2 linked regions of the Thiosulfativibrio zosterae genome follow. The protein of the gene in region 1 interacts with the protein of each later gene in a pairwise test. Links are inferred from orthologs where the notes say so. Each region holds a gene or a part of one and is shown on either strand. Other genes may lie near its edges. The genes, in order: THMIRH_RS10595 and mobA.

Region 1 (9,497 bases):
AGTGTCCTGCTAACGGCGCAATGGAATGGAAAGGTGTTCAGTTGAACTCAGTTCAGTGGACTCACGGGATGATGTCTTGTGTTGAATACACAGGTGTTCGTGTTTCTGACTTATTAAAAGAAGCGGGTATCAAGCCAGAAGGTAAGTGGATTATTCCAGAAGGTGCTGATGCATCTGGTATGGCGCGTTCTCTACCAATCGACTTAGCAATGGATGACTGTTTTATTGCTTACGCGCAAAACGGTGAAGCATTGCGTCAAGAACAAGGTTACCCAATTCGTTTAGTGGTTCCTGGTTGTGAAGCGAACATGTGGGTTAAATACCTACGCCGTATTCAAGTCACTGATAGCCCATTACAACACCGTGAAGAAACCTCTAAGTACACTGAGTTAATGCCAGATGGTACTGCACAGCGTTTCTCTTGGTACATGGAAGCTAACTCAGTTATCACTTACCCATCACCAGACTTCAAAATGCAAGGTCCTGGTAAATACTTTGTTCGTGGTCTAGCTTGGTCTGGCCGTGGTAAAGTTGCTCATGTTGATGTGTCTTTTGACGGTGGTAAGAACTGGAAAGAAGCACATTTCACTTCAGCGGTCCTAGACAAAGCTTGGACTCGTTTTGAAGTTGAGTGGGATTGGGATGGTTCTGAAGCCTTTATGATGAGCCGTGTAACTGATGAAACTGGTTATGTTCAACCTCCTATGCCTCAAATGCGTAAGCTAGAAGGAACAAACAACGTTTACCACCGTACAGCGATGGTAACTTGGAGAGTTCTTCCTTGGGATAATGGTCAAAACGGAGGCATGATTGAAAATGTTCAATACTAAAACTACATTCGTTGCAGCAGCAGTTGCAACTTTATTCGCAGGTTCTGCGATGGCAATGTCTGGTTCTTCAGACACTGCTGGCGGTTTACCCGCTGCTAAAATGGATGGCAAGTATGCTTCTAACTATGCAGAAATCATCAAGGCAGCAGACGGCAAATACCTAGACGCTAAAGTTATTGAAGCGATTCTAGGGAAAGAAGCGACTCATGGTCGTAACGGTTTGGAAGGAAAATTAGATCCTGCTAACCCTTACTCTTTCGAAGTGGATGACAGCATTGACGGTGGTAACCACGGTAACGCTCAGTGTAAGATTCCAGCAGCTTTCGTTGAAGTTCACGAAAGTGCTCACAAAAACTATTATGGTGACTCTAAGTTCGTTGCCTATGGTTTTGGTAAGCCAATCGCTGAAGGTGCTTTGGCTAAGTGGAACATCACTGCAGACGGAAACGGACACGGTTTACCAGACGCTTCTGTTGGTATGACCGTTGAAGAAGGTGCTAAGGTTTATGTACAGTTCTGTTCAATGTGTCACGGTGAATTCGGTGAAGGTGCTAAGGGTTACCTACCTTTAGCGGTTGAAGAAAACCTAGTGACTTCAGACTTCAAAGACCCAGCACCTATGAAAGCTGTTGGTAACTACTGGCCCTATGCGACAACTTTGTTTGATTACAACCGTCGTGCAATGCCTTTCTGGACGCCAAATGCTCCTTACATCGGTGACAAAGGATACATGGGGATTACAGGTTACATCCTACAATCTAACTATGTTCCAATGGATGAAAACGGCACAATGTTAGAAGATGATACTTTCTTCAACTCTGAAGTTTTAATGAAAATGAACAAGTTCATGAAAAACCAAGGGAACTTCTTCTGTGATCACCGTCCAGTTATCCATAACGAGCGTTGCATGAAGGATTGTGGTCCTGAAGTAGCAGGTCGTAATGGTAACATCCAAGACTACACGCAAGCGCGTCGTCTACCAGATGGTACACCACAGTACAACGTTGCTCAGCGTTTACATGAAGCAAAACCAGGTGTAGGTCACGAAGGGATGTAATCCTTTTACCCCAAGCCTAGTTTGAAAATAGCCCGCCTTGTGCGGGCTTTTTTTTGTCCATTTTTTTAATTGATGGCTTCATTTTTATAAAGTCATGTTTTTGAAAGCCTTTAGTTAAGTCTTTGCTAATATCAGCTTGTTTTTTTAAAACTAACTCCGTAAAATACACCGTTATTCCCGCTAAGCTATAACGCTTCATGGTGGGACAAACTCAAACTTAGGACATTAACATGGCTTTAATCGATCCATTTAATCGTAAAATTGAATATGTCAGGGTTTCTGTCACGGATAAATGTAATTACCGTTGTGGATACTGTATGCCCGAACAAGGTGTGCACCCTGAAGGTGAGCATACCGAATATTTATCTTATGATGAACTAGCGCGCATCATTAAAGCCTTTGTCAACTTAGGCGTGACCAAGGTTCGTATAACAGGCGGTGAGCCACTGGTCAGAAAAAATTTGCCGACCTTGATTGCCCAAATTAATGAATTTGAAGGCTTACAAGACATCGCCTTATCGACTAATGCTCATCACTTGGCAAGAGAAGCTTTAGCCCTTAAAGAAGCGGGCATTACTCGCGCCAATATATCGATTGATTCCCTAAAACCAGAACGCTTTAAAAACATCACGCGTGGCGGAGATTTATCTAAGGTTCTGGCCGGTGTTGACCGTGCCCTTGAAGTGGGTATGACCCCCATCAAGTTTAATATGGTGGTCATGAAAGGCACCAATGATGATGAAATTGAAGCCATGGTGGATTATGGACTAGAAAAAGGTGTTGAGGTGCGCTTTATCGAAACCATGCCCATCGGTCCTGCTGGCGTATCGATGATGAATCAGCACTATGCAGCGGAAAAGATTCTGGCGCGCGTTAGAGCTCATGTTGGCCAAGATTTAATCCCTTCACAGGGCAAGACACACGACGGTCCTTCGCGTAATTTTGTGATTGCAGGTACCAATACCCGTATAGGCGTTATCTCTGCCGTATCGCAACATTTCTGCGAAACTTGTAATCGTGTGCGTTTAACGGCAAGAGGAGTTTTAGCCTTGTGTTTGGGTCAAGAAGATTCGGTTGATTTACGCACCCCTTTAAGAGCGGGTATATCAGATGAAGAATTACAGCAACTCATTGTAGATGCCATGCTTAAAAAGCCAGAGAAGCATTTCTTTAACGAGAATGTTCACAATATTGAATTTAGACAAATGGTTTCACTGGGTGGTTAACCCAAAGTACAAGGAAGAGAAGATGATTGAGGTTTTATATTTTGCCAGCTTTAGAGAAGTATTGGGTCAATCACAAGAGTCATTGCCTGCTGAGCACGGCACCATTCAGGGTTTATTAGAAGCCTTAGGGGCGCGTGGTGAATCTTGGCGAGAAGCGTTACTTGAAAATCAAAATCTACAAATTGCGCTAAACCATGACATTACTCATCGTCACGCTCAGATTAAAGCGGGTGACGAAATTGCATTTTTCCCACCGGTGACCGGCGGCTGATTCATGTTTCCCCAAATTAAAATTCAAACAGAAGATTTTGATTTGTCGACCGAAATCAAACAACTCCGTGAAGCCTACAAAGATGTGGGCGCGGTGGTGAGTTTTGTTGGTACAGTAAGAGATATCAATGAGGGGGATGATGTATCTATTTTAGAATTAGAGCATTATCCGAACATGACCGAAAAAGCGCTTGAGAAAATTCGCCTAGAAGCGCATCAGCGTTGGGAATTACAAAACAGTTTGATTATTCATCGGGTTGGCAAAATGTACCCGCAAGATCAAATTGTGTTGGTGGCGGTGACCTCAAAGCACCGAGAAAACGCTTTTTTAGCCGCCCACTTTATTATGGATTATTTAAAAACCAATGCGCCTTTTTGGAAAAAAGAAACCCTGCCCGATGGCTCAGAGCGATGGGTGGATGCCAGAGTTTCAGATAAAGATGCGCATTCTCGTTGGCTAAAAGATTAAAATAGTCACCAACAAACAACCGATTTAACTGTCATTTCCCCGTTTTGCGGGGATTTTTTTTAGGAAGTCCCATGAAAACTTTTGATGAAGCGTTATTTTATTTATTAAGTAAGGCACAGGTTACCCAAAAAACCACTCAGATTGCGGTGCGCGAAGCCTTTAGTCGAGTGTTGGCGCAGGATATTATTTCACCCGTAAATGTGCCCGCTTATGACAACAGTATGATGGATGGTTATGCGTTACACAGTTATGACCTAGAGCATAACAATGTATTTGAAGTGAGTCAGCGTATTGCCGCTGGGCAAAAAGGTCAACCGCTAAAACCCGGAACGGTTGCCAGAATTTTTACCGGAGCGCCCATTCCAGAGGGTGCCAACTTGGTGGTGATGCAGGAGCATACCGAAGAAATTGCCAGTTCAGAAAACGGCCAAAAAACCATCCAGATTAATGAAAAAACAACCAGGCCTGGTCAAAATATCCGTGTGATTGGCGAAGATATTACTGAAAATGCGGTGATTTTAAAACAAGGGCAAAAACTTCGTGCGCAAGATTTAGGTTTAATCAGCAGTATAGGTTTGCCTGAAGTGTTGGTGTATGAACCCATTAAGGTTGCGACTTTTACCACGGGTGATGAATTATTAGAGCCAGGTCAAGCACCCGAGTTTGGTAAGGTGTTTAATGCGAACCGTGCCGTCTTGACTGGGGCGATTCAAAACTTAGGATTTGAATGGATCGATTTAGGCCGAGTTGAAGATACCCTTGAGGCCACAGTGGCTGCGATGCAAAAGGCCGCAAGCCTTGCAGATGTGGTGATTACGACTGGCGGAGTTTCTGTTGGCGAAGAGGATCATATTAAGCCTGCGATAGAGCAGTTAGGCTCTTTGGATATGTGGTCGGTCAAAATGAAGCCAGGTAAACCCTTGGCTTATGGTCAAATAGGTCAAACGCCATTTATTGGATTGCCGGGTAATCCGGTGAGTGCCTTTGCCACTTTTAATTTGTTTGCGCGCCCATTCTTGCTGAAAATGCAGGGCGCCAATGAATTAAAAGCCAAACCACTTTGGTTAGAAGCTGATTTTGAATGGCTTAAGCCAGGTTTTAGACGCGAATTTGCGCGGGCTCGTTTGGTGAATAAATATCAAAAAACCTTGGTCGAGATTTTCCCTAATCAGGGTTCGGGGGTGTTAACTTCGACGACCTGGGCAGATGGTTTTGTGGTTATTCCGGAAGACACGGCTATTCAGCGTGGCGATGTGGTTGCTTTTTATCCATTTAATCCGATTCAGGAGTAGGTTATGACAGCAGAGAATGGTTTAACGCATTTGGATGAAAAAGGTCAGGCGCGTATGGTTGATGTGGGGCAAAAAGCCCACACCGAAAGACAAGCCACGGCCTCGGCAACCATTTATATGCAACCTGAAACCCTCGCAATGATTGTTGAAGGTAAGCACAAAAAAGGGGATGTGATGGCTACCGCGCGAATTGCGGGCATTATGGCTGCCAAGCGTACGCCAGATTTAATCCCCATGTGTCACCCTTTGATGATTACTTCTGTTAAGGTCGAGTTGACGCCTAATTTAGAGCAGTCTTCGGTTGAGGTGTTAGCCACTTGCAAAACGGTTGGCCAAACGGGGATTGAAATTGAAGCCTTAACCGCCGCATCGATTGCCGCTTTAACCCTTTACGATATGTGTAAAGCCGTGGATCGCGGAATGGTGATTGATCAGGTGAAATTGCTGGAAAAAGTGGGCGGTAAAAGCGGTCATTGGACGCGCTGATTCGCTCAGTCTTGAAATTTTTACAGACAATAAAAAAGCCTTGTTACTGGTCGAGTAACAAGGCTTTTTTGCATTTTGGTGAGCCAAAATAATTACATAGCGTAGTACTGCAAGGCTTCAGGTCCTTTGGGGTCAAAAATGAGTTCTAAGCCTTTTTTAGGATAAAACCAATGATCAAGCCCATCACTTTCTTTAACGATGCGTTGTGGCGCACCAAAACGCTTTTGAATGGCTTCTTCTGATAAGCTCTTGCGCGGAATCAGTGTTAACAGGGTAAAAGGTTGGTTTTTAAGAAACAAGTCATCCTCTTGTGAAGGGGTGACTTCGCGGTTGCCCGATTCATTGATCGAGGTTTTCACACCACGGTCATATATGGCTTGAAGTTTGTCTGGGTCTACCTTTAGCTTGAGCACCATCGATGCATGAATCGTGCCTATATGAATAGATGGAAAAAACACTTCAGCAGATTTGCCTGACTCATCTTTTTTAGAAAAGATTTTGACGGTAATGTCATCCTTATAAAAACGCTGAGCTTGAAGTGCAGTGGTTTCCAAAGTAGTTAAACCAATCACTTTGACTTGTCCATTCTCTAAAGCAACCGCATTCCAGGGGAGTTGCTCTTCTGGAGTGGGTGTTCGGTCGGGTGACATCCACAACATCAATACAAACAAAACAATGCCTGCCAAAAGTACGATTAAAAAGGGCGGCATTTTTTTTAAAGACTGCATCAAAGAAGTCTGCTTGGCTTTTGTTGGCGACATTAAGACTGACCGTTTCCGGATTCATTCATCGATTTGACACCATCGTGTTTTACTTCATCAGAACCTTCACCTAACTCAATGTTTGAGTTTTCATCACGCGGTAAAAGTTTGGCAATTTTAGGGTCTTGAATCCCTTTGCCGGCATCATAGACTGAAATACCGGTTTGCATAAAGGTGATGAGTACCGCAACAAATATCACCACGGCTGAGAAGCGGATGGTGATGATTTCACCTAGGTTGGTTTTGGTGCCTTCGGTTGAAAAATCGTTCATACTAAAACCACCGGGGAAAATGGTATCTATTAAAAGGTAAATCAATACCATGCTGATGGCGACGCCATAGCTAAATAACAAGATGCGTCCTCGACGCCAAGCCAACATCCAATGTGAGGCGACAAACCAGCTTTCTGTTTTAATCTTTTTCTGGGTTTTAAAGTACAGCATTGCAATGACAGCACTAGAAACCAATGGGATTAACAGCAGTTCAAACGTTTGACCGATTTCCAAAACAATCATGGAAAAAAACAAGTGGGTTATGATGACATTGATGTTGAAAATGTGATGTGGAGTTTTAGCAGAGTGTAACTCTTGCTCAGTCACTTGATAGTGCATGGTGGTTTCCTGTGTTCGAAAATGCGAATATTTTAGAGTGTTGCCAAGCCGGCAACACTTGAATCAGGCTGAATATTTAAAACTGCTTGATGTAATTCAATAAAAAGTTGAGAACCTCTTGGTTCTCTTTTTCTACCGCAGCTAACTCAGCTTCTAAGCCCTTAGTTTGTCCAGCTTTGCCGGCATTTTCTAGGGCTAGGGCAAGGTTAGGTAATCTTGTGGCACCAATATTGGCTGAACTCCCTTTAAGGGTATGCGCATGCAATCTTAGGTTGGCAGCATTGTCAGTTGCGATGGCAGCTTTGATGTTTTTCATGGCATCAGGCGCAATATCAATAAAGCTTTGCAAAATCTCTTTCAAATCATCACCGATAACTTCTCTTAGCATATCTAAATTGTCAGTGTCGACGGCCGTTGTCATAATGCGTGTCCTTTTTATCGTTTTTTTGAATGGGGTTATTTGGCGTTTTCAGCAAGATAGCGGGTAAAGTCAGTCGATGTCATGGGTTTGCCAAATTTAAAGCCTTGGAAAATATCGCAATTGCGAGATTGTAAGTAGCTGACATGGAAGTCATCCTCAATCCCTTCAGCCACCACTTCTAAGCCCAGGCTGTTGGCCATGGCTAAAATGGTGTTTACTATTGCTTGACCCTGAGTGGTTTCTAAATTGATGATAAATGAGCGGTCAATTTTGATGGTGTCTATGGGGAAGCTATGTAGATAGGCTAACGAAGAATACCCTGTACCAAAGTCATCTATGGATAAAGAAACCCCTAAGGCCTTTAAACCTTTGAGTACAGAAATATTGTGGTCAGCATTGCTCATGGCTAGACTTTCGGTGATTTCAAAATCTAAAAATTTTGCAGGCAAGGTTGAGTGCGAGAGCACATTTTGGATGACATCCATTAAGTTGTCATTGGCGAACTGTCTGCCTGAGAGGTTAATCCCAATATGCAGATGGTCGTAGCCCATCTTGTGCCATTTTTCAGTTTCTTCAACCGCTTTGCGAATGATGAATTGTCCGATTTCAATGATGAGCCCAGTACTTTCCGCAATCGGAATAAATTGCACCGGTGAAATTAAGCCTTGTTTAGCGTGATTCCAGCGCACCAGCGCCTCAGCACCGTAAGGTTTTAGCGTTTTGGCATCCACTTGAGGCTGGAAATAAACTTCAATTTCATTGCGCTCTAGGGCTTTGTATAAATCATTTTCTAAGAGCAGTTGTGATTTAGCCTGTTGATTCATATCTTTTTGGTAAAGCGCGAATTGATTGCCACCTAACGCCTTGGCTTGCGCTCTCGCCACATTGGCGTTGGCCAATAGGTGGTTAGCGGTTTTACCGTCTTGATGGACTATCGCTACCCCAAAACTGAAGGTGATAAACAGCTCTTGGTCGCCAATCAGATAAGGGCGAGATAAGTCATTAAAAATGCGATTTAAAGATAAGTTCAGTTCCGCCAAGCTATGAGCGTGTTTAATGACGATGGCAAACTCATCACTGCCTAAGCGCGCCACAAAGTCGTCTTCACGGGTGACTTTTTTCAGGCGATTGGCCAGCGTCATCAGCAATAAGTCGCCATTGTTTTGACCTAGGTTGTCATTGATGATTTTAAAACGATCAATGTCTAAAACAATCGTGGCCGATAAAGCACTGATTTGCGCAGAAGCATTGCTTTCGATTAAGTTCTGCAGGTATTTATTAAAATAACTACGGTTGGCAAGGTCTGTCAGGCTGTCATGGTTGGCCTGATAGTCAATGATAGACTCAGCTTTATGGAGGCGACTGATATCCTGTGCAGAGCCAGTGATTTTGATGAGCTTGCCTTCTTTGTCATAAGAGGCATCTCCTAAACAGTCGATGTGCAGTAAATTTTGGTTAGGGTGCATGACCCTAAAGCTCACCTGAACATGACTTTCGCCTCGTTGGGCATCTGAAATGGCTTGTTGCAGTAGCGGCATATCTTTCGGAGCCACTTTGGAGATGAACATATCTATCGGCATATCTTCTTGTGCCGGCACGCCCATCAGTTCAAAAGCTGAGTTTGAGCCATTAACGGAGTCTTTAGTTGCGTCCCATTCCCAATAACCCAGTTTTGCCAAACGCAACGCATAGTTAAGGTGAACTTGGCTGGAACGAAGTTCTTCTTCTGTTTTGGAGGCTTTAAGGGCGTATTTAAGTCTTTGACCCAAGAGTCCCCAGTTGATAGGTTTGGTTATAAAGTCAGTCGCGCCGGCGTTAAAGGCATGATCAATGGATTCCATGTCTTCTAAGGCGGTTAGCATAATAATGGGGGTCGCTTGGCCAGTTTCGTAGTTGCGAATGGCTTGTGTGGCGGCATAGCCGTCCATGACGGGCATCATCACATCCATTAGGATAAGGGCAGGTTTCTCTTCGCAAAATCGACTGAAACCAAGTTGGCCGTTTTCAGCCTGAATGACTTGATAGCCAGTTTTTTGCAGGATTTTGGTAAGTGTTAAGCGTGTCACCATGTCAT
Region 2 (9,620 bases), 1.8 Mb from region 1 along the record:
CCCATGGTGCGTATAATATGGAGGTCTAATTTTAACCCCACCACAAACAACAGCACTGCGATACCCAAATGCGCTAACAAGTTGATTTCATCTGTTAGCGTCACGATTCCAAGCACCGCTGGCCCGACCAAAATACCCACCGCAATAAAAGAAACAATTAAAGGCTGTTTAAGCTGTACCCCAATAAAACCTATGACAGCCGCAATGGCCAATAACATACTCAGTTCAACAAATGCACTTTCAAACATCGCTAAAACTCCTTTAGTTGAATAGAATCATTACACCACAACTACCAAAGTTCTAAAATAACCAGGCCTGGTTATTTTTAAGCACCTTGAGATAACCTGCTTATTTAACTGAGTTTTTAAGTACATAGAAAGCCCACCTTTAGCGATGAGCATTTGAAGCCTGACCAGAAGTGAACACGCTGAATCTGACGAGAATATTAACAACCTAAAAACAACAGAATGCTCGTACATTCCTGCCATTTTCAAGCCACGCCTTTTAGTCAATGTTTTTTCAATAGATATAAAAAAACCCTGTATTAACAGGGTTCTATTATTTTTTAATCAACATTTTTATTTATTGTGAGACTCAAAACGGAACATCATCGTCATCAAAGTCATTGGGCGCATAAGCCGGAGCTCTTTGCATGGGAGATGGATTATTTTGTGCAGGGGCTTGTTGTCCGTAACCACCTTGCCCACCACCATAACTCGGGGCTTGCGGCGCTGCCATAGGTGCTTGTTGACCATAACCACCTTGATTGCCCATATTGCCCATGGGTTGCTGTGGTGCTTGATTCATTTGTGGGGCAAAGCCACCTTGCGAACCATTATCAAAAGCAGTATCGCCGCGACCACCGCCACCGCCCAACATTTGCATTTGACCGTTAAAGTCGATCACCACTTCGGTTGCATAACGGTCTTGACCTGTGGCTTGATCTTGCCATTTGCGGGTTTGCAATTTACCTTCTAGATAAACCTGCGACCCTTTTTTTAAATATTGGCCGGCTATATCGGCCAGTTTTCCAAAAATAACCACACGGTGCCATTCGGTTTTTTCTTGTTTTTCACCCGTGGCACGGTCGTTCCACTGTTCACTGGTGGCAATACTTAGATTGGCAATGGCATTGCCATTTGCCGCATATTTCACTTCAGGATCTCTGCCCAAAGTACCCACTAAAATCACTTTATTTACGCCACGCGCCATCTCTTCACTCCACTTTTCTTCGTTTTAGATTGGAGAATCATAACTTATTTTATGACCAGAAGCCGTGCAATTTCTAGGTAAAGATCGTCTTTTTTAAAGGGCTTGCCTACAAAGCCATTCATGCCGACAGACTCACATTTTTGACGGTCTTCCTCCCCCACATTTGCGGTAATGGCAATAATCGGTTTAGACGACCAACCGCGCTCTGCCTCTAGGCTGCGAATCACTTGAGTTGCTTCAAGCCCATCCATATTGGGCATCTGCATATCCATTAAAACCAAGTCATAGGGTTGGTCGCTTTCGGCGGCTTTTTGATAGGTTTCTATACCTCTTAAACCGTCATCCGCCACATCAATCTGACCAATATTGAGACGCTTTAACAAAGCCACTGCAATTTTTTGGTTAATCACATTGTCTTCTACCAACAAAATTTTCACGCCCGACAATGAAAACTCATATTCGGTTTCAAGTGCAGCAGAATCTAAATGGTGTTCTTTGGGAATGCCCAGTTTTGTGGTGAAGAAAAAGGTAGAGCCTTTGCCATACTCGCTTTCTACCCACAAAGAACCGCCCATCATTTCGACCAAACTGCGGGTAATGGACAACCCTAAACCTGTACCACCAAATTTGCGGGTAATGGTGGCATCTGCTTGGCTAAAGGCGTCAAAAATGAGCGCTTTTTGTTCGGGCGTTATGCCTATGCCAGAATCTTTCACGCTGACTTGCAAAATCAGATCGCTGTCTTTGTGTTCTAAACACTTAAAGGTTAAGGCCACATCGCCCTGCTCGGTAAACTTAACCGCATTACTCACCAAATTGGTTAAGACTTGACCTAAGCGGGTTTCATCGCCAAAAAGGGTTGGGGAAATGCAGGGGTCGATATCAAAGGTAAAATTTAAGCCTTTCGCATTGGCTTGCAACTGCAACGGATGTAACACGCGCTTAACAAATAAAGACCACTCAAAAGCGCGCATTTCTAAGGTCAACTTGCCGGCTTCTATTTTGGATACATCTAAAATGTCATTAATAATTCGCAATAAACTGGTTGCCGAAGCCATGGCCGTATCCACAAAATCTTTGGCTTTATCCGACAAGGGTTCTTCGCGAATCAACTGTAACATCCCAAACACCCCGTTCATGGGGGTACGAATTTCATGGCTCATATTGGCCAAAAACTCACTTTTGGTTCGGCTTGCGGCCTGCGCATCTAACAGCGCTTGCCCTAGGGCTTCTTCAACTTCTTTTTGGCGGGTGATTTCGGTGCGGATAGAAATATAGTGCGTTTTGTTGCCATTGAGATCAAAAATGGGCATCACCATAGAATTCACCCAATAATAAGTGCCATTTTTGGCTTTATTACGCACCACACCGCGCCAGGTTTCACCCTTACCGATGGTTTGCCAAAGTGTTGCAAAAAAGGCTTTATCATGCAGACCAGAATTGATAATACTGTGGGTTTGCCCAACCAACTCCTCTTTAGTGTAGCCCGAAGTTTCTATAAAGCGGCTATTGGCATACACAATGCGACCTTGTAAATTGGTCATAGAAACAATGGCATGATTATCTAAGGCTTTTTGCTGGCATTGCGCCACCCGCAAAACTTCTTCAATCACCTGCATTTGCTGCTGGCTTTGATGATAAGCCAGCCAGAAAACTAAAAACGCCACCACACCAGAAAACAGCGCAAAATAAAAAAATACTTTGGAATCAAGTGCATTGCCCGCCACAAACAGAGCCAGTGTTAGCGCACCTAGGAAAAAAGCTGAAAAATATAACCAATTGACACGGCGACGCGCTTGTCTGACTTTGGGCAATTCAATTAAGTTTTGCAAAGAGCCAAACGAAGACTCCCAATAATCAAAATCGGTTAATAGCGCATTTTTGTCAGAAGTTTTTGCCACGGATTCGGCTCCCAGCCAGTTTGAAGACCCTTATTCTCGGGACAAACCCTTGTGAATATAATCAATCAAGCCAATTTCATTAATAACTTTGCGGTCTATTTTAAAGTAAATGCGTTGTTCATTGGATAAAATTACGACTTCATAAACCCCGTCATAAGACAGTAGTTTTTCAGTTAAACTATCCATTTCTTCGGGCGCCAAAATGGCATCATAACTCACTGATGCAATGCTTAAGGGCAAAGGCTGAGTCATGCTAATGGCTACGAATAACCAAACCGCTCCCAAAACCGTGGTAAACACAAACACGCCATCAAAACCGTAAAACTGATAAAAATAGCCACCCAATGCGCCACCGATGGCTGCACCAAAAAACTGACTCGACGAATAAACACCACTGGCCGTGCCTTTTTTATCGGCTGGCGACAACTTAACCACCAAAGAGGGTAAAGAAGCTTCTAATAAATTAAACGCGGTAAAAAACAGCAACATAATTAAAAAGATGGACCAAAATCCATGGGCAAAATTTAGCATCGCCAACTGTACTATCACCAAAGCCGCAATCGCGCCCACAAACATTTGCTTCATGCGCCCTTTGCTTTCGGCTTGAATAATAAACGGCACCATTAAGACAAACGACAACAACATCACCGGCAAATATAATTCCCAATGATGCATCGAATCCATACCTGCGTTATCACGAATCAGCATGGGCACCACCACAAACATGGCGGTGAGCATGGCATGCAATACAAACACCCCCAAATCTAAGCGCAACAATTGTGGATTAGACAACACCGCTTTAAATTGGGCGGGGTCGGCTTCGGCTTCGCGCTGAAAACGCTGGCCTTCAATTTTGGGCACGGCAAACATCACCAACACCATGCCCACGCCAGCCAAAGCCGCAATCACCCAAAAAATGCCACGCACCCCAACAAGCTCGGACAACAAAGGTCCTGCCACCAAAGACAAGGTAAAAGACAAGCCAATCGTCATGCCCACAATAGACATGGCGCGTAACCTAAAAGGTTCTGTCACCGTATCCGCAACCGTTGCCATCAACACCGCGGCCACCGCGCCCATGCCTTGAATGGCGCGCCCCACTATCATCATTTCTATGGAATCTGCCAGGGCGCAGACCACCGAACCAAACATAAACACCAGCATACCGACCATAATGAGCGGTTTGCGACCATACTTGTCGGACAACATACCATAAGGAATTTGCAGCAATGCTTGGGTGAGCCCGTAAATGCCCATCGCTAGACCAATTTGAAAGCCAGTAATGTTTTTAAATTCTTGCTCAGCAAACAAGGCAAACACCGGGAAAATCATAAACAAGCCCAACATACGCGTGGCAAAAATGCCCGCAACAGCAAAGGCGGCTTGCTTTTCTTGAGGTTGCATCACGGTTTCATGTGGCAAGGTGGTTTGAATTTTTTCGGACATCAGAAATCTCTTTACACTTCAACAATTGACTCAATTGAGGGTCGGGTTATAATCAATTCGCGAATTATATCATTCTCTAGGAGGCTCTATGACATTCAGCCGATTTTGCCTGTTGTTAATCTGCGTTTTCAGCATGAACGCCCATGCGTTTGAAACAAACCAACGCAATGAAAACCGTGTGTCTTTTTCCGTGACTGAAAGCGCCTACTTTAATAACGATCAAGTGACGCTTACATTTCGCGCCTATTCCCAAGATTTGAATCCGCAAGTGGTCGCCAATGAAATCAACACCCAAATGCAAGCTGCTTATGCGGTTTTAAAGCGTGCGCCGCAAATCAAAGTGGAAACCTCAGACTATCAAATTCAACCCATTTACGACAAAAATCAAGCCTTAACCACTTGGCGTGGCCAACAAACGCTCACTTTAAACATGGAAAATCAACCAGGCCTGGTTAAAATTATGGCGCAAATTCAACCTTATTTGCGTTATCAAAATATGGAGTTTGGTGTTTCCAGCGCACAACGCCAATTGTTTATTGATGACCTCACCCGTAAAGCCCTAGACACTTTTCAAAAGAAAGCACAGTTGATTGCGCAAGGTTTTCAAACCCAGGTGTATAAAATTATAGAAACCAATATTCAATCACCGCACTTTCCATCGCCCTATCTCGCGCGCAACATGATGGCGAGTGATGCGGTTGGCAATGCGCCAGTTATGCAAGCTGGACAAAGCCAACTGAGTGTGACCATCAATGGCACTTTATTATTGCCCAACTAATCATTACCCAACTAATCATTACCCAACTGAACCCGCTTCAATCAACGCCAAGGTGTTTAAGTTTTGAAAGGCTTTGGCACCCACATCACTAAAATCGGCTAAAGCATGCGGATTTTCATCTATCCAACGCCACACACTCAAATGCCCTTTAGCAATCGCAGCCGCTAAACTGGCTTGCAGTGAGCGGTGCATTAAACAATACAAAGGCTGCAAACGCTCGCCATCAAATGCCACCACCAAATGCTGCCCAGTGTCTTGTTGTTTTTGCCAAAGTCTATCCACCAAATCTGCCGGAAAATGCGGATTATCACAAGGCACAAACACCAACCAATCCCCCTCAAGGGCATGCCATGCCGAATTCATCCCCTCCATGGGCCCTAAAAAACCTTCGGTCACATCTTCAAATACCTTGGGTTCAAAACTGCGATAGGTGTCTAAGGCTTGATTGGCACTGATACATACCTGCGCAACTTGCGCTCGCAAACGCTCTAAAATCGGCACTAACAAGGGTTGTCCTTGATAGACCAACAAGGCTTTTTGCTGATAACCCACTCGACTACCTTGCCCACCCGCCAAAACCACGGCTTTTAACGCATCTTTCATTTTCTAGCCAACCTTTTTAATGTGCGTAAAAATAATTATTCCCATATAAGAAATAATGCTTAACAAACGCATAAAATGAATTTATATTAGTCACGACTACTAATCTAGGACAAGCAGCATGAGAAATAACCAACCCATTACTCAAGATGAATATATTGTCCCCAAAGGACTGACATTAGTTTCCAAAACTGACCTGCAAGGCAATATTACCGAGCTGAACGATGCCTTTGAAATTGCCAGTGGTTTTACCCGTGACGAACTCTTAGGTAAGCCTCATAACACTGTGCGCCACCCAGATGTTCCAGAAGCGGTGTTTAAGGATATGTGGACAACCCTTAAAATGGGCTCTACCTGGTCACAATTGGTTAAAAACCGCCGCAAAGACGGTGGCTTTTATTGGGTAAGAGCCAATGTATCGCCAATTTTTGAAAATGGCAAACCTGTCGGATACATTTCTTTTAGAACAGAAATCACCGATGCCGAAAAAGCCCTAGCCACTCAAGCCTACCTAGACATTAAGTCTGGCGCTAAAAAAATTCAATACGGTAAAGTTTACAGCGGCATTAATTGGACTGAACTTAACTTTTTTGGAAAACTCGACCCGCAATGGCAACTTAGCCTATTAACCCTCATTTTCAGCGTCATGCCCTTTGCAGTCATCAGTAGTTTGCAGGGGCTCAATCCACTTTGGACTTTATTGCTAAGCACACTCATGGTAAGTGTGTCGTTTATTTATGGCTACACAACTTTTAAAGCACAAGATTCATTGCGCAATGCCTTAAGAAGAGTTTCAGCCAACGAACCCATTAATATGAGTTGTACTCGACCCAAGCATTTTATTGGCAAACTCATCAACCCGGTCATTTCCGCCTCAATCGCCATTCGGCACGCCATTGAAGATGGTCACGCCAAAACCGATGAAGCGGCCAAATTGCAAATTGCGATAGACCAGGTTTCTAGCAACTTAATGATTGCAGACGCCAACTTTAATATTATGTATCTCAATAATAATATGAAAGACTATATGCAACAAACCCAGCCAGCATTAAAGCGCTTTTTACCAGACTTTGACGCCAACAAAATCATTGGGATGAATTTTGATGCTTTCCACAAACACCCGCATCAAAAACGCAATATGGTTGCCGAACTCAAACAACCTTACCTTGCCAATATTGACTTGGGCACGGTGCAAATTGAAGTCAACATTATCCCCATTTTCAACCGTGCGGGTATTCGCACCGCCACTCTGGCTGAATGGCGCGATAAAACCCAAGAAATTCTATTATTGCGTGATGTTAACGGCGCGGTGCAAGCCGCTAAAAATGGGCTTTTAAGCAGCCGCATCGACACCTCTGAAATCACCGGCGTTGCCAAAGAACTCTCTGAAGCGCTCAACGATATGATTGCAACCATTGAAAAACCCATTAATGGCGCGGTTGATGTGGGCGTGAGCTTATCTGAGGGCAACTTAACCCATCATATGCAAGGTCAATATTATGGTCGTTTTGCCGTTTTGCAAGACAGTCTTAATGTGGCTGTAGACAACCTAGCGTCTATGATGGCTCAAACCAAAGTCGCCTCTCAAGCGGTATCCGATGGTGCCAATGAAATTAAAAATGCCAGTATCGACCTTAATGACCGTACCCAAAACCAAGCCGCTGCCCTAGAGCAAACCGCCGCCAGCATGGAACAAATGAACGCCATCGTTAAGCAAAATGCCGACAATGCGCATCAAGCCGAAATCTCGACCGCCACGGCCAAAAAACAAGCGCAAGACGGTGTCAGCGTGATGGATAACGCGATTCGTGCCATGGAACAAATTCATGCCTCCAGCCAAAAAATTAACGACATTATTGGACTGATTGACAGCATCGCTTTCCAAACCAATTTGCTGGCACTCAACGCTGCCGTAGAAGCCGCGCGCGCCGGTGAGCACGGTCGCGGCTTTGCCGTTGTCGCCGCCGAGGTACGCAACCTAGCTGGCAAATCTGCCGAGGCCTCAAAAGAAATTAGAGGACTGATTGAAGACACCGTTAAAAAAGTCGCCGAAGGTACGCAACATGTCAAAGGTTCTGGCGATGCTTTAAACGAAATCGCCTCCTCAATTGATACTGTGAATCAAGTCATTGAAGAAATCGCGCGTTCCAGCAACGAACAGGCCGAAGGGGTTTCGCAAGTAAACCAAGCCATTACTGCCATTGATGCGGCGGTGCAACAGAACGCCGCCTTGGTCGAAGAATCTGCCGCCACCTCTGAAGAGTTAGGCGAAATGGCCATGTTAATGAACACCAATGTCTCGCAATTTAAAGTCAATGAGTCGGCTGTACATATGGGTACTGCGCTAAAAACCGGCAACTTTGACTTTGCCTCGGCACGCCGTGCGCATCGTCAATGGCGTGTTAAAGTGCGCGCTTACATCAACGATGTCAATATTGCCTTTGATCGCAATACTGCTGCTGATGCTTCAAAGTGTGCGCTGGGCAAATGGATTTATGGACACGGCACCGATTATCAAGGCATGGCGTCTTATCAAGCACTTGAAAAAGGCCATGCTGAATTGCACGCCTTTATCGGTCGCATCCTCGACATGAAAGATGTGGGAGATATCGAACAAGCCAATATTCAAATGGGGCAACTCGAAAATGAAAGTAATAAAATCATCTCCCTCATCGATGCACTTGAAAATGACATCGCAAGAGGCGGCGCACCTATGGCTCAGCATGAACGCTTAGAAAAGCAAGCCACTCAACAGGCTGTCAAAAAAATACCAGCGCCAAAACTTGCCGCACCCAATACAGCAAAACCCAATACAGCAACACCGAAGCTTGCAAGCCCCAAACCGACTCAGGCAATGGCTACTGCTAAGCCCAAGTCAACCAACTCTCAAGATGAATGGGGCGAATTTTAAAGTCACCCTATTTCAAGATCAGGGCAGTGCAAACTGCCCTTTTTTTTCGTTAAAATTCGTATAAATATCCTAAAAATAACCAGGCCTGGTTGTTTTTAGGCTTAGAATTGAATAAATTCAAGCCAAAGCCAAAGGAAACGCCATGTTCGAAATTGCCAAGCAACGCCTAGAACCTGTTTTTAAATTGATTGAGGTGGATGAAGAAGTCATTACTCGCCTGTCTTATCCCAAGCGTTCCATTAAAGCCAGCATTCCGGTACGCATGGATGATGGCAGCCTGCGCATTTTCACCGGTTATCGTGTGCAATATGACGACACCCGTGGGCCAACAAAGGGCGGGATTCGTTATCACCCGCGCGTTAATGAGGATGAGGTCACCTCTTTGAGTTTTTGGATGACGGTCAAATGTGCTGTGGCCGGCCTGCCCTTTGGCGGTGCCAAGGGCGGCATTACCGTCAATCCCAAAGAACTTTCGCAATTGGAGCTGGAACGCTTATCACGCGGCTATATTCGTGCCTTTGCCGATATTTTGGGCGAGTCGCGAGACATTCCCGCGCCTGATGTCTACACCAATGCCACCATTATGGGCTGGATGGCAGACGAATACTCGGTATTGGCGCGTCGTCAAGCACCCGGCATTATCACAGGCAAACCTTTGCATTTAAATGGTTCAGAAGGTCGTGAGTCGGCCACTGGTTCCGGCGCTTTGCATGTGCTTAATGAGTATTGCAAACGCCAGCAATTAAACCCCGCTGAACTCACCGTTGCCATA

Evidence for each region.
Region 2: the proteins of THMIRH_RS10595 (region 1) and mobA interact in binary tests that used the Escherichia coli proteins (3 or more experiments, as listed by UniProt). The link is inferred for Thiosulfativibrio zosterae from one-to-one orthologs.

What each region holds. Positions count from the first base shown.
Region 1 is NZ_AP021888.1:2,289,026-2,298,522, reverse strand. The notes cover bases 3,219-6,033. They hold THMIRH_RS10595 (molybdopterin molybdotransferase MoeA), read left to right. Parts: upstream 3,219-3,923; coding sequence 3,924-5,144; downstream 5,145-6,033. Other genes in these bases: THMIRH_RS10585 (hypothetical protein), read right to left, coding at 5,723-6,033; moaC (cyclic pyranopterin monophosphate synthase MoaC), read left to right, coding at 5,148-5,630; moaE (molybdopterin synthase catalytic subunit MoaE), read left to right, coding at 3,388-3,852; moaD (molybdopterin converting factor subunit 1), read left to right, coding at 3,219-3,384. In the rest of the region: soxC (sulfite dehydrogenase), read left to right, coding at 1-830; THMIRH_RS10615 (c-type cytochrome), read left to right, coding at 817-1,887; THMIRH_RS12090 (hypothetical protein), read right to left, coding at 1,904-2,086; GTP 3',8-cyclase MoaA, read left to right, coding at 2,118-3,113; more of moaD, read left to right, coding at 3,136-3,218; more of THMIRH_RS10585, read right to left, coding at 6,034-6,391; THMIRH_RS10580 (hypothetical protein), read right to left, coding at 6,391-7,002; THMIRH_RS10575 (Hpt domain-containing protein), read right to left, coding at 7,079-7,423; THMIRH_RS10570 (EAL domain-containing protein), read right to left, coding at 7,459-9,497. UniProt on the Escherichia coli protein: Catalyzes the insertion of molybdate into adenylated molybdopterin with the concomitant release of AMP.
Region 2 is NZ_AP021888.1:470,551-480,170, reverse strand. Bases 4,149-7,086 are described here. They hold mobA (molybdenum cofactor guanylyltransferase MobA), read right to left. Parts: upstream 5,941-7,086; coding sequence 5,356-5,940; downstream 4,149-5,355. Other genes in these bases: THMIRH_RS01865 (methyl-accepting chemotaxis protein), read left to right, coding at 6,059-7,086; THMIRH_RS01875 (SIMPL domain-containing protein), read left to right, coding at 4,648-5,337; THMIRH_RS01880 (MFS transporter), read right to left, coding at 4,149-4,559. Outside these bases: THMIRH_RS01895 (cation:proton antiporter), read right to left, coding at 1-248; ssb (single-stranded DNA-binding protein), read right to left, coding at 595-1,212; THMIRH_RS01885 (ATP-binding protein), read right to left, coding at 1,257-3,113; more of THMIRH_RS01880, read right to left, coding at 3,144-4,148; more of THMIRH_RS01865, read left to right, coding at 7,087-8,848; THMIRH_RS01860 (Glu/Leu/Phe/Val family dehydrogenase), read left to right, coding at 8,991-9,620. UniProt on the Escherichia coli protein: Transfers a GMP moiety from GTP to Mo-molybdopterin (Mo-MPT) cofactor (Moco or molybdenum cofactor) to form Mo-molybdopterin guanine dinucleotide (Mo-MGD) cofactor.